Regions from separate parts of the Nocardioides sp. NPDC127503 genome, predicted to be linked through region 2. Evidence: riboswitches for the same ligand, from Rfam matches in the RefSeq annotation. Region 2 holds a riboswitch; the other holds the start of a gene.

What was found. A riboswitch is a leader RNA that binds a small molecule or an ion and turns the genes downstream of it on or off. The one in region 2 is predicted to bind thiamine pyrophosphate.
Region 1: it holds a riboswitch for thiamine pyrophosphate, as region 2 does, so the genes downstream of both, ABTW65_RS11620 (thiamine ABC transporter substrate-binding protein) here and thiE (thiamine phosphate synthase) in region 2, are expected to answer to the same signal.

The regions. Positions count from the first base shown of each region.
Region 1 covers NZ_JBEORH010000004.1:351,357-356,724, forward strand. Annotated here, with positions in the region: gene ABTW65_RS11610 (ABC transporter ATP-binding protein) at 1-812, opposite strand, end outside; gene ABTW65_RS11615 (ABC transporter permease) at 831-2,489, opposite strand; gene ABTW65_RS11620 (thiamine ABC transporter substrate-binding protein) at 2,486-3,547, opposite strand; TPP riboswitch at 3,544-3,652, opposite strand; gene ABTW65_RS11625 (GNAT family N-acetyltransferase) at 3,683-4,114, shown strand; gene ABTW65_RS11630 (MBL fold metallo-hydrolase) at 4,104-5,156, opposite strand; gene ABTW65_RS11635 (hypothetical protein) at 5,122-5,368, opposite strand, start outside.
Region 2 covers NZ_JBEORH010000007.1:242,911-248,278, reverse strand. Annotated here, with positions in the region: gene thiD (bifunctional hydroxymethylpyrimidine kinase/phosphomethylpyrimidine kinase) at 1-832, opposite strand, end outside; gene ABTW65_RS17730 (thiamine phosphate synthase) at 829-1,419, opposite strand; gene ABTW65_RS17725 (thiazole synthase) at 1,416-2,195, opposite strand; gene thiS (sulfur carrier protein ThiS) at 2,192-2,392, opposite strand; gene ABTW65_RS17715 (FAD-dependent oxidoreductase) at 2,389-3,417, opposite strand; gene thiE (thiamine phosphate synthase) at 3,417-4,022, opposite strand; TPP riboswitch at 4,016-4,125, opposite strand; gene ABTW65_RS17705 (sigma-54-dependent Fis family transcriptional regulator) at 4,186-5,368, opposite strand, start outside.

The DNA of each region.
Region 1 (5,368 bases), on a different contig from region 2:
GGGCCGTCCGGATCGGCGACGAAGGCGGAGCGGCGCAGCGCCACCGCGCCGGCCGGTGCCATCCCAGCAGCCTTCAGGACCGTGTACGCCGCCGGCCCCTCGAGCACGCGGGCGTACCCAAGGAACAGGGCAGCCCAAGTGTCCGTAGGTCTCGCCCACACCTCCCGCAGGGTCCCCTGCTGCACCAGGTGACCGTCGCGCAGGAGCGCGATCCGGTCGGCGACCGCGAAGGCCTCCTCCTGGTCATGGGTGACCATCAGCGCGGTGGTGCCCGCCTCGTGCAGGATCCGTCGCAGGTCGCCCGCAAGCCTCTCCCGCAGCCCGGCGTCGAGGGCGGAGAGCGGTTCGTCGAGGAGCAGCAGCCGCGGTTCGACCGCGAGCGCCCGCGCGAGCGCGACCCGCTGCCGCTCGCCGCCGCTCAGCGTGCCCGGGAGGCGGTCCTGGTAGCCGCCCAGGCCGACGAGCTCCAGCAGGTCGGCCACCTTCTTCGTTCGCTCGGCGGCCGGGATGCGGCGCAACCGCATCGCGTAGGCGACGTTGTTCGCGACGCTGAGATGCGAGAACAGCTGCCCGTCCTGGAACATCAGCGCGAAGCCACGCTTGTGCGTCGGCACCCCGCGCAGCTCCCGCCCGTTCCAGCTGATCTCGCCCGTCGCCGGCTCCAGCCCGGCCACGGCCCGCAGCAGCGTCGACTTCCCCGACCCCGACGGCCCGAGCAGCGCCAGCACCTCTCCGTCCGCCAGCTCCAGGCTGACGTCCGAGACGGCCGCCTTCCCGTCGTACGCCACCGACACCTCACGCAGCGACAGCATCGCAACCTCGATCCTGGTTCACAGTGCTCCGATCGAAGGGACGCGGAGACGCTCGACGAGGAGCATCACGACGGCGGTGGCGGCGGCGAGGACACAGGCGGCGGCGAGGGCCATCCCGTAATTGTCCGAGCCCGGTCGGGACAACAACCGCAGGATGACGACGGGGAGGGTGGGGCGCTCCTCGCGGACGAGGAAGGACGTCGCACCGAACTCCCCCAGCGATGCCGCGAAGGCAAACCCGGAGGAGGCGAGGAGCGGCTTCCAGATGGCAGGTACGTCGACGGTCATGACCGCGCGCAACGGCCCGGCACCGAGCCCGGCAGCGGCCTGCCGGAGCCGGTCGTCGACCGACCCCAGGACGGGCACCAGGGTGCGTACGACCAGGGGCAACGCGACCAGAGCCTGGGCCAGCGGCACCAGCCACGGCTCGTCGCGGAAGTCGAGCGGGGCCGACCCGAGGGTCAGGTAGAGCCCGAGCCCCAGCGTGACGGCACTGACCCCGAGCGGCACCATGAACAGCCCGTCCAGGACCGAACGCACCCGCCGCTCGGCCACCGACCGGGACCGGCGCGTCACCGCGAACGCGACCAGCAGCCCGAGGGTCAGCGCGACCAGGGAGGCCTGCACCGCGACCGCCAGGGAGGTCATCAGCGCGGTCGTGACCGGTACCGGCAGCGGCGGGTCGAACCCGGGAGTCTGCAGGGCCGTGTAGTTCCGGAGGCTCCACCGGTCATCGGCGCGCAGAGATCCGAGCAGCAGGGCGAGCAGCGGCCCGGCGACCAGCAGGACCAGCACCGACGTCGACAACAGTGCCGGAAGGTCCCGCATCGAGACCCGCCGGCGGCGTACGACGACCCGGGACTGCGCGGGATCCGGCACCGAACGCAGCCGGCCGGCCACGACCAGCAACCCGATGACGACCAACAGCTGGAGCACCGACAGCACCGCGGCGCCGGGAAGGTCGAACAGGGTGAAGGTCAGCTTGTAGATCTCGGTCTCGATGCTGTTGTAACGCACCCCGCCGAGGGTGAGCACGATCCCGAACGCGGTCGCGCAGAAGAGGAAGACCACCGACGCCGCGGAGACGATCGCGGGACGCAGCGCCGGCAGGGTGATCGTCAGGAGGACCCGTGCCGGCGAGGCGCCCAGCGCGGCAGCAGCCTCACCGGGACGCGGGTCGAGCGACTCCCAGGCCGCCCCGACCGCGCGGATCACCACCGAGGCGTTGAAGAAGACCAGCCCGAGGATGATCGCGGTCGGCGTACCGTCGAGCCCCAACCCAGCCAGCAGCCCGGCCTCGCCGATGAGCTCGCGGAAGGCGACCCCGACCACGACGGTGGGGAGCACGAACGGCACCAGCAGCCCCGCCCGGATGACCCGCTGGAACGGAAAACTCAGCCGATGGAGGGCGAACGCGGCCGGCAGCCCGAGCGCGACGCTCAGCACCGTCGCCAGCCCCGAGGACCACAGCGTGAACCAGAGCGCCCGCTGGATCTCCGGGCGCCCCACGACCCTGGTGATGACCGAGGGATCGAAGGATCCTTCGAAGAACAGTCCGCGCTGCACCATCCCGATGACCGGCAGGACGAAGAAGACCGCCAGCACGGCCACCGGGAGGGCGGCGAGCGCGACCAGGGTCGCGATTCGCCGGATCACAGCGCGACGGGTGGAGCTCACTGCGCGATCGTGTCACTCCAGGTCGCCAGCCACGTCTCCCGGTTCTCGTCGATCTCCTCAGGCTCGACGGAGAGCGGCTCGGTGGGCTGCTGAGCGAACTTCGCCCAGTCGGCGGGCAGCTCGACGCCGGAGGACACGGGGAACACGTACATGCTCTCCGGCAACGCCCCCTGCACGCTGTCGGAGAGCATGAAGTCGATCAGCGCCTGAGCGCCTTCGGGGTGATCGGCGCCCTTGAGCACGCCGGCGTACTCGACCTGCCGGAAGCAGGTGTCGAGCAGTGCCTTGGTCGTCGACTTTCCGTCCTTGACGGTGAAGGCCGGCGAGGAGTCGTACGACAGGACGATCGGTCGCGTCCCCTTGCCGCCGCCCTGGGTGAAGTCGGAGTAGTAGGCCTGGTCCCAGCCGTCGACGACCTTGGCGCCGTTGTCCATCAGCTTGCCCCAGTAGTCCGCCCAGCCGTCCTCGCCGTACTCGGCGATCGTGGCCAGCAGGAACGCCATCCCCGGCGTCGAGGTCGCCGCGCCCGGGGTGACGAAGAGATCCTTGTACGCAGGCTCGGCCAGGTCGTCGAGCGACTCCGGCGGCGTCAGCTTCTTCGCCGCGAACCACTCGGTGTCGATGTTGACGCACACGCTGCCGTTGTCGACCGGGGTGAGGAAGTGCTTCTCGTCCCCCGGGAGGTTGAACTCGTCGACACCCGCCGGGACGGTCTCCGGCGTGTAGGCCTCCAGCGCCCCCTGGTCGATCGCTCGGCTGGCGAAGGTGTTGTCGACGCCGAAGACCGCGTCGCCGTCGGGGTTGCCGGTGTCCATGGCGATCTTGGTGGTCAGCTCGCCCCCGTCGCCCGCGTGCCGGATCTCGGCGGTGTAGCCGGTCTTCTCGGTGAACTCGGCCAGCACCTCCTTCGGCAGCGTGAAGCTGTCGTGGGTCAGCAGCACGACGGTCTTGTCGTCGGCGCCGCTCGACGGCTTGGCGTCCGGCTCGGCGGGGCTGCCGCCGCACGCGGACAGCAGCAGAGCGGAGATAGCAGTGGCAGCGATGGCAGGCGTACGCATGCGCATTTCTGACTCCCTTCGCCGGTATCAACCGGAGCAGGTTCGGAGGGTCTGCGGCGCTGTTCGCCGCACTCTCAGGCCTTCCGGCCTCCCCTGTCTGTTCCCGCCAACACTACTGGTTGCGAGAATCCACCCATGACCGACGTCGCCATCTCGTCCTTCGACGAGCTTTCCCCCAAGACCGCGTACGCCCTGTGGCGGCTGCGCCAGGACGTCTTCATCGTCGAGCAGGACTGCCCGTACCCCGATCTGGACGGCCGCGATCTCGAGCCCGGGACGCGTCACGTGGTGCTGAGCGACGGCGACCAGCTCGCCGGCACCGCCCGCATCCTCGACGACGGCGACGTGTGGCGGATCGGCCGCGTCGTCCTCGCTCCCACCCACCGCGGCAAGGGTCTGGCCGACGTGATCATGAAGGCAGCCGTCGAGGCCCTCACCGACCGCGACGTCGTCCTCGACGCTCAGACGCCGCTGGCCGGCTGGTACGCGAAGTTCGGGTTCGTGAAGGACGGCGAGGAGTTCCTCGAGGACGGCATCCCGCACACCCCGATGCGGCTCACTCGCTGACGGGGGCGAACAGGACGCTCGCCTCGGTCTCCTCACGGGTTGCCTGACCGCGGGCGGCCAACAGCTCGAGGTGGGCCTTGGTCTCCATGACCGCGAGGCCGGCGTTGAAGAAGTCGAGCTCGGCGAAGGCGCGCTCGTGGCGGGTCCAGCCGAGGTCGTTGGCGACCTCGAGCGCGGAGCGGCGACCGGCACGCAAGGACACCAGCGACTGGGCGAGTCGTGACTCGTGGTGGGCCAGGAGCTCGTCGACGCGGGCGTGCGACGACGAGGCGACCGGGCCGTGAGCAGGGAGAAGACGCAGGTCAGGCAGGGTCCGGACCTTGGTCAACGAGGCCATGAAGTCGCCCAGCGGGTCGATGACCGGCACCGGCTCGAATCCGATCGACGGCGTGATCGTGGGCAGCACGTGGTCGCCGGCGAAGAGGACCGAGCCGGCCAGATCGGCATAGACGTAGTGGCCCTGGGTGTGCCCAGGGGTGTGCACGGCATCGAGGTCGCGGCCGGCCACATCGAGGCGTACGTCGCCCTCGAGCCATCGGTCGGGCATCCGCCAGTGAAAAAGATCAGGCAGGGGCGGCGGGTTGGCCGCCCACTCCGCGGCCAGCTCGTGCGCACCGGCGTGGGCGAGCAGCCGGTCGGTCGAGACCCAGCCGTCGAGGTCGCCGTTGGTGAGCTCGAGCGTGGGCCGGTCGCCGGCGCCGAGCAGCACGTCCGCGCCGAACTCCTGACCGAGCACCGAGGCGAGCGTGTAGTGGTCGCGGTGCACGTGGGTGACGAGGAAGCGCCGGATGTCGCCGAACTCGAAGCCGAGCTTCTTCAGCCCGGACTCGAGCGCCTCACGTCCCTCGGTGATCGCCCAGCCACCGTCGACCAGCGAGAGCCCGTCGTCGCCCTCGAGGACGTAGATGTTGACCGCCTTGAGCCCGTCCATCGGCAGCGGCAGCGGGATCCGGTGCACGCCGTCGGCGACCGTCCATGCGCCCGGAGCGGACCAGTGCTCCCCCGAGTCAGGCGAGATGGCGGTGGCTGTCGACTGACTCATCGGTCTCCTTCGGGTTGACCTTCCAGAGCCAGAGCAGACCCAGGATCGGCAACAGGGCAGGAACGAAACCGTATCCGCTCCCGAACTTCGACCATACCGATGCGTCCGGGAACCAGGACGGGACGGCCAAGGAGAGGACACCGACGACCACGACACCCGCCAGCTCGATCCAGAGCATGATCTTCGCGAACCCAGCCGACCCGTTGGCCGCC
Region 2 (5,368 bases):
CTTCGCGCAGCGAGGCGCCGTGGGCGAGGTGGGCCGCCAGGGCCGAGCTGTAGGTGCAGCCGGTGCCGTGGTCGTTGCTCGTGGGGACGGCGGGATGGGTGAGTGGGATCGGCGATTTCCCCGGCTCGGCGAGCCAGTCCGTGCATGTCCCGGTTGCATCCGGGTCGCCTCCGGTGACGATCACGGCCGCCCCGCTGGTCGAGCCGCGAGCGCCAGCGAGCGTGTCGAGACCAACACGGTCCTGTCTGCGCTCGTCAGCGACCGTGTTGGTCTCGACACGCCTCCGCCTAGCGGCTCCGGCGGCTCGACCGGCGAGGTCGGCGGCGAGGTCGGCGGCGAGGTCGGCGGCGAGGTCGGCGGCGAGGTCGGCGGCGACCTCGGCTGGCGAACGGTCGCGGCCGAGCAACGCCCGGGCCTCGTCGAGGTTGGGGGTGACGACGGTGGCGACGGGGAGCAGGTGGTCGAGGTAGGCGCGGCGTACGTCCTCTCCGCCGAGCACCGCGCCGGAGGTGGCGACCAGGACGGGGTCGACGACGAGCGGCCGGTCGGCGCTGAGACGCGCGACGAGCTCGACCGCCGCGGCGCTGCCGAGCATGCCGGTCTTGACCGCCGCGACGGGGAGGTCGTCGAAGACGGCGTGGAGCTGAGCCTCGACGGTGGCGATCGGGATGGCGTGGATGTCGCTGACCCCGGTGGTGTCCTGGGCAGTGACGGCGGTGATCACGCAGGCTCCGTGGACCCCGAGCGCGGCGAAGGTGGCCAGATCGGCCGCCGTACCCGCCGCTCCCCCGGAGTCGGTGCCCGCGACGGTGAGCGCGACCGGCGGGTTCATGACGTCACCGCCGTCGTGCCGAGGGCGGCCAGCAGGTCACGTACGACCTCGGCCGGCTCCTCCGCCCGCATCACCGCGCCCATCACGGCCACCCCATGGGCCCCGGCCGCCACCGCCGCGGCGGCGTTGTCCGGGGTGATCCCGCCCAGGGCGTACGTCGGGAGCGGCAGGTCGCCGAACGCCTCCGGCCCGAGCGGCGGCCCGTAGCCGGGCTTGGACTCGGTCAGCGCGTAGGGACTCAGCATCGCGTAGTCGAACCCCTCCTCGGCGGCGGTGGCGACATCGGTGGCGCTGTGGCAGCTGCGGCCGCGGGGTAGTCCTACGGACGACGTGTTACAGCTCGCGGAGGCGGGCAGGTGCAGGCCCACTGCGGCGGGTAGAGGCGTGTGGGCGGCGATCACGTTCAGGCCGATTCCGGTGAGCAGCTCGGCCAGCTTTGCTCGATGCTCCAGGGGCTCGTCGAGCTCCCGGAGTACGACGTGGGTCAGGCCCGCTTCGGCGCACGCTGCCATCGTCGCGAACAGGCTGCGGCCGAGCGGCAGCTGGGAGCGGTCGGTGAGGACGAGCAGTCGCGGTAGCGCGCTCATGCGATCCGGCCCTCCATCGGCGAGGAGGCCCGGGCGACCGCCTGCCGTGGGATCCGGCCGGCACCGCGGGCGGTGAGCCCGGCCTCGACCGCCAACCGCAGCGCGCGAGCCATCCCGACCGGGTCGTCGGCGCGGGTCACCGCCGTGGCGGCGAGGACCGCGGAGCAGCCGAGCTCCATCGCCAGCGCCGCGTCCGAGGCCGTCCCGACACCGGCATCGAGCACGACCGGCACGGACACCGCGGCGACGACCGCCTCGATCGCGTACGGGTTCAGCAGTCCCAGCCCCGACCCGATCGGCGAGCCGAGCGGCATCACCGCCGCGCAGCCGGCGTCCTCGAGCCGGCGGGCGAGGACGGGGTCGTCGGTGGCGTACGGAAGGACCGTGAAGCCCTTGCGCACGAGCTGCTCGGCCGCCTCGACGAGCTCGACGGCGTCGGGCATCAACGAGGTCTCGTCACCGATCACCTCCAGCTTGACCCAATCCGTCTCCAGCGCCTCGCGGGCGAGCTCGGCGGTCAATACCGCCTCGCGTGCCGAGAGGCAGCCCGCGGTGTTGGGCAGGATCGGCACCTCCGCCGCGCGCAACGTCTCCAGGAGGCCCCCGGACGCCGTCGAGGACGTACGCCGCATCGAGACCGTCACCAGACCGGGCTCGGCAGCGTCGATGACGCCAGGGAGCAGGGCCAGGTTGGGCAGGCCGCCGGTGCCGAGGAAGAGGCGCGAGGAGAGCTCCCGCCCGGCGATCCTGAGCCCATTTTCGGGGATGCTGCTCATCCGCCCTGCACCGCCGTCACGATCTCGACGACGTGACCGTCCTGGAGCTGCCAGCGCGCCCAGTCGTCGCGCGGCACGATCTCCTCGTCCACGGCGACGGCGATGCCGCTCGGCCGCCGGTCGCCGGTACGTGCCTCGAGCAGGTCGGCAACGGTGCCGCTGACCTCCGCCGGCTCGCTGTTCACGGTGATCTTCATCCGTCCTCCTTCATCCGGAACCGGCGCGGATCGACCGCGGGCTCCACTGACCCTGTCTCGATGTGATCGGCCACCAGCTGCGCGATGAGCGGCGCCAGCAGGACCCCGTTGCGGTAGGCACCCGCGGCCAGAACGACCCCCGGCTCGTGGGTCGGACCGACCAGCGGGAGGTTGTCGGCGGTGCCCGGGCGGTCCCGCGACGTCACCTCCACCACGCTTGCGCGGTCGAGCGCCGGCACGACCCGGCGGGCGGAGTCGAGCATCCGCCACACGCCCTCGACGGTCGGCAGCAGCGGACCGTCACGCTCCTCGGTGGTGGCCCCGATGACCACCTCGTCGCTGTCTATCCGCGGCACCACGTAGATCTGCTCGCCGTGCGCCCAGGCCCGCACCGTCCGCTCCACGGGCTCCTGCGTCCGCACGCGCACCACGTCCCCGCGCACCGGGCGGATGAGGGAGGAGTACGGAGCGGGCAGTTGGGCTCCGGTCGCGATGACGGTGACCGTGTTGGTATCGACACCGGCTCGACCAGCGGATTCGTCGAGACCAACACGGTCCCCGACACGTTCGAGCAGGGCCACGACGACCGCACGCGGATCGACCGAATGGTCCTCGGCGAGGAAGGCCCCGCCGGCAATGCGGCCGAGCCCGGGTTCGCGGGCGAGCAGCTCGCGGCGTACGAGCCTCTCGTAGGAGACCCCGGCGAGGTCGAGCACCGCGAGCTGCCGCTCGACCTGCTGGACGTCCCCGGCGTCGACGCCGACCAGCAGGGTCCCGCGGGTGTGCACGGGCACCCCGAGCCGAGCGGCGAAGTCGGGCCAGAGCGCCAGGGACGTCAGGCAGCGCCGGGTCAGCTCCTCCTCGCCGTACCAGGCCTCACCGGCCGGGCTGAGCATGCCGGCCGCGGCGTACGACGCCCCTGAGCCCGGCGCCGGATCGACCACCGTGACCTCGTGCCCACGACGGATCAGCTCGTCGGCAACAGAGAGCCCGACGATCCCGGCACCGAGGATCCGCACCCGCATCAGCCGACGGCTTCCACGAGCTCCTTCGCTGCCTGAAGTGGGTCGGGTTGTCGCCAGAGTCCGCCGATCACGGCGACCCCGTGAGCGCCGGCGGCGCGTACGGCCCCGGCGGACGCCGTCGAGATCCCGCCGATCGCGATCAGCGGGAGGACACCGGCAGCGTCGGAGACCGCGGAGACGCCCAGCGGGTCGGGAAGCCCGGCCTTGGAGGTGGTGGCGAAGACCGGCCCGAAGCCGGCGTAGTCCGCGCCCGCGGCGGCAGCCGCCTCGACGGCGGCACGGTTTCGGCAGGTCGCGCCGACGATCAGCCCCGGAGCGACGGCGTCGGCGATCCGCCGGGCCTCGGCCAGCGGGAGGTCGGAGGCACCGAGGTGGACACCGTGCGCACCGGCCGCGAGCGCCACGTCGAGCCGGTCGTCGACGACCACACAGGCGTCGTACGCCCCCACCCGCTCGATCACGGCCGCCGTCAGCGCGAGCAGCTCCCGGGTGGTCGCGGCCTTGTCGCGGACCTGGAAGCCGGCGACACCGGCCTCGGCGAAGGCGGGCAGCAGGGCGAGGTCATCGCTCGCCGAGACGAGGCAGAAAATACGTGGAAGAAGCACAACCAATCACTTCCTTCGCCGGCATGATCCGGATCAGGTGTAACGGTCGGAGCGGCTCCAGCTCCCTCTCAGCCCGCTGCCGCGGACTCCCGTGTGGACGTCTCCGACCATAGCGCGCATCCCCGAGCGCGCACAGCCCGAGGGCCCGCACAGCGGGATACTTCTAGTAGGTCGAGATCCGCAGCGCCCGCATCTTGGCGTACAGCGTGGTGCGCGAGATCCCGAGCTCGCGGGCGACCGCGGCCTTGTTGCCGTCGTGCTTGATCAGCTCGTGCAGGATGACGTCGCGCTCGGCCTGGTCGAGCGGCCGAACCGTCGCCCGCGGCCCCGGCACGGAGCCGAGCTTCGGCGGCAGGTCGGCGGCGACGATCGCGCCGAACCGGCGCCGGGCGGCGGCATGGGCGAGCACGGCCCGCAGCTCGCGTACGTTGCCCGGCCAGCGGTGCTCGACCAGCATCCGCTCGGCGCCGGGGGTCAGGAAGGCGTCCGGGTTGATCGCGGAGAGCAGCTCGCGGGCCAGGCCGGGGATCTCGTCGCGCCGCGCCGCCAGCGGCAGCTTCTCCTCGACGCGGGAGGCCAGCGCGGCCACCGCCGCGGTGTGCTCGGACAGCTCGGCCAACGGCGCCGAGACCATCACCACGTGAGCACGCGTCGGGCTCTCCAGCGCATCGGCGACGACGCCGAGCAATGCGTCGGAGAGCAGCTCGAGGCCGTCGATGATGACCGTGCCCACTCCGGCCGCCATCCGGCGGCGGAACTGCTTGGCCCAGTTGCCGTCGCCCTCCAGGACCGTCGTGGCGCCGGTGAGCAGCGTGATCGGCGACGACGGCGCGAGCTCCCTGGCCAGAGACGTACGCCCCGACCCCGGAGGTCCAGCCACCAGGATCGTCCCCGGCTCCCGTGCCGCCTCGGTCAGGGCGCTGACCGAGAGCCCGCGTCGTGGCTCGCGGGGCTCGATGCGTACCAGCGCGGCAAGCCGGCGGGTGTCGAGCACCTCGGCATGCACGTGGACCGACTCCCCCGACTCCAGGTTCATGTCCATGACCGTCGCCCCCGGAAGATGTACGTCCTGAAGCAGGATCCGCAGCACGGCGATGTCCGCCCCGGTCAGGCTGTCCTGTGCCGTCTGGTTGGCCACGGTCAGGTTCTCGCCGACCGCGACCAGCGCACCCCGGCACGCCACCACGGCCTCATGGAAGGCCAGGAGCAGCTGCTTGTCGGTGGTGCGGCTGCCGTCCTGGAGACGCCGCTGGATGTCGGTCACCGCGCGCTGCACCACCGGCCGCAGGAGCGGGTTGGCGTCGCTGGCGAGGGAGGTGATGTCGAGGACGCCCTCGATCCGGTGG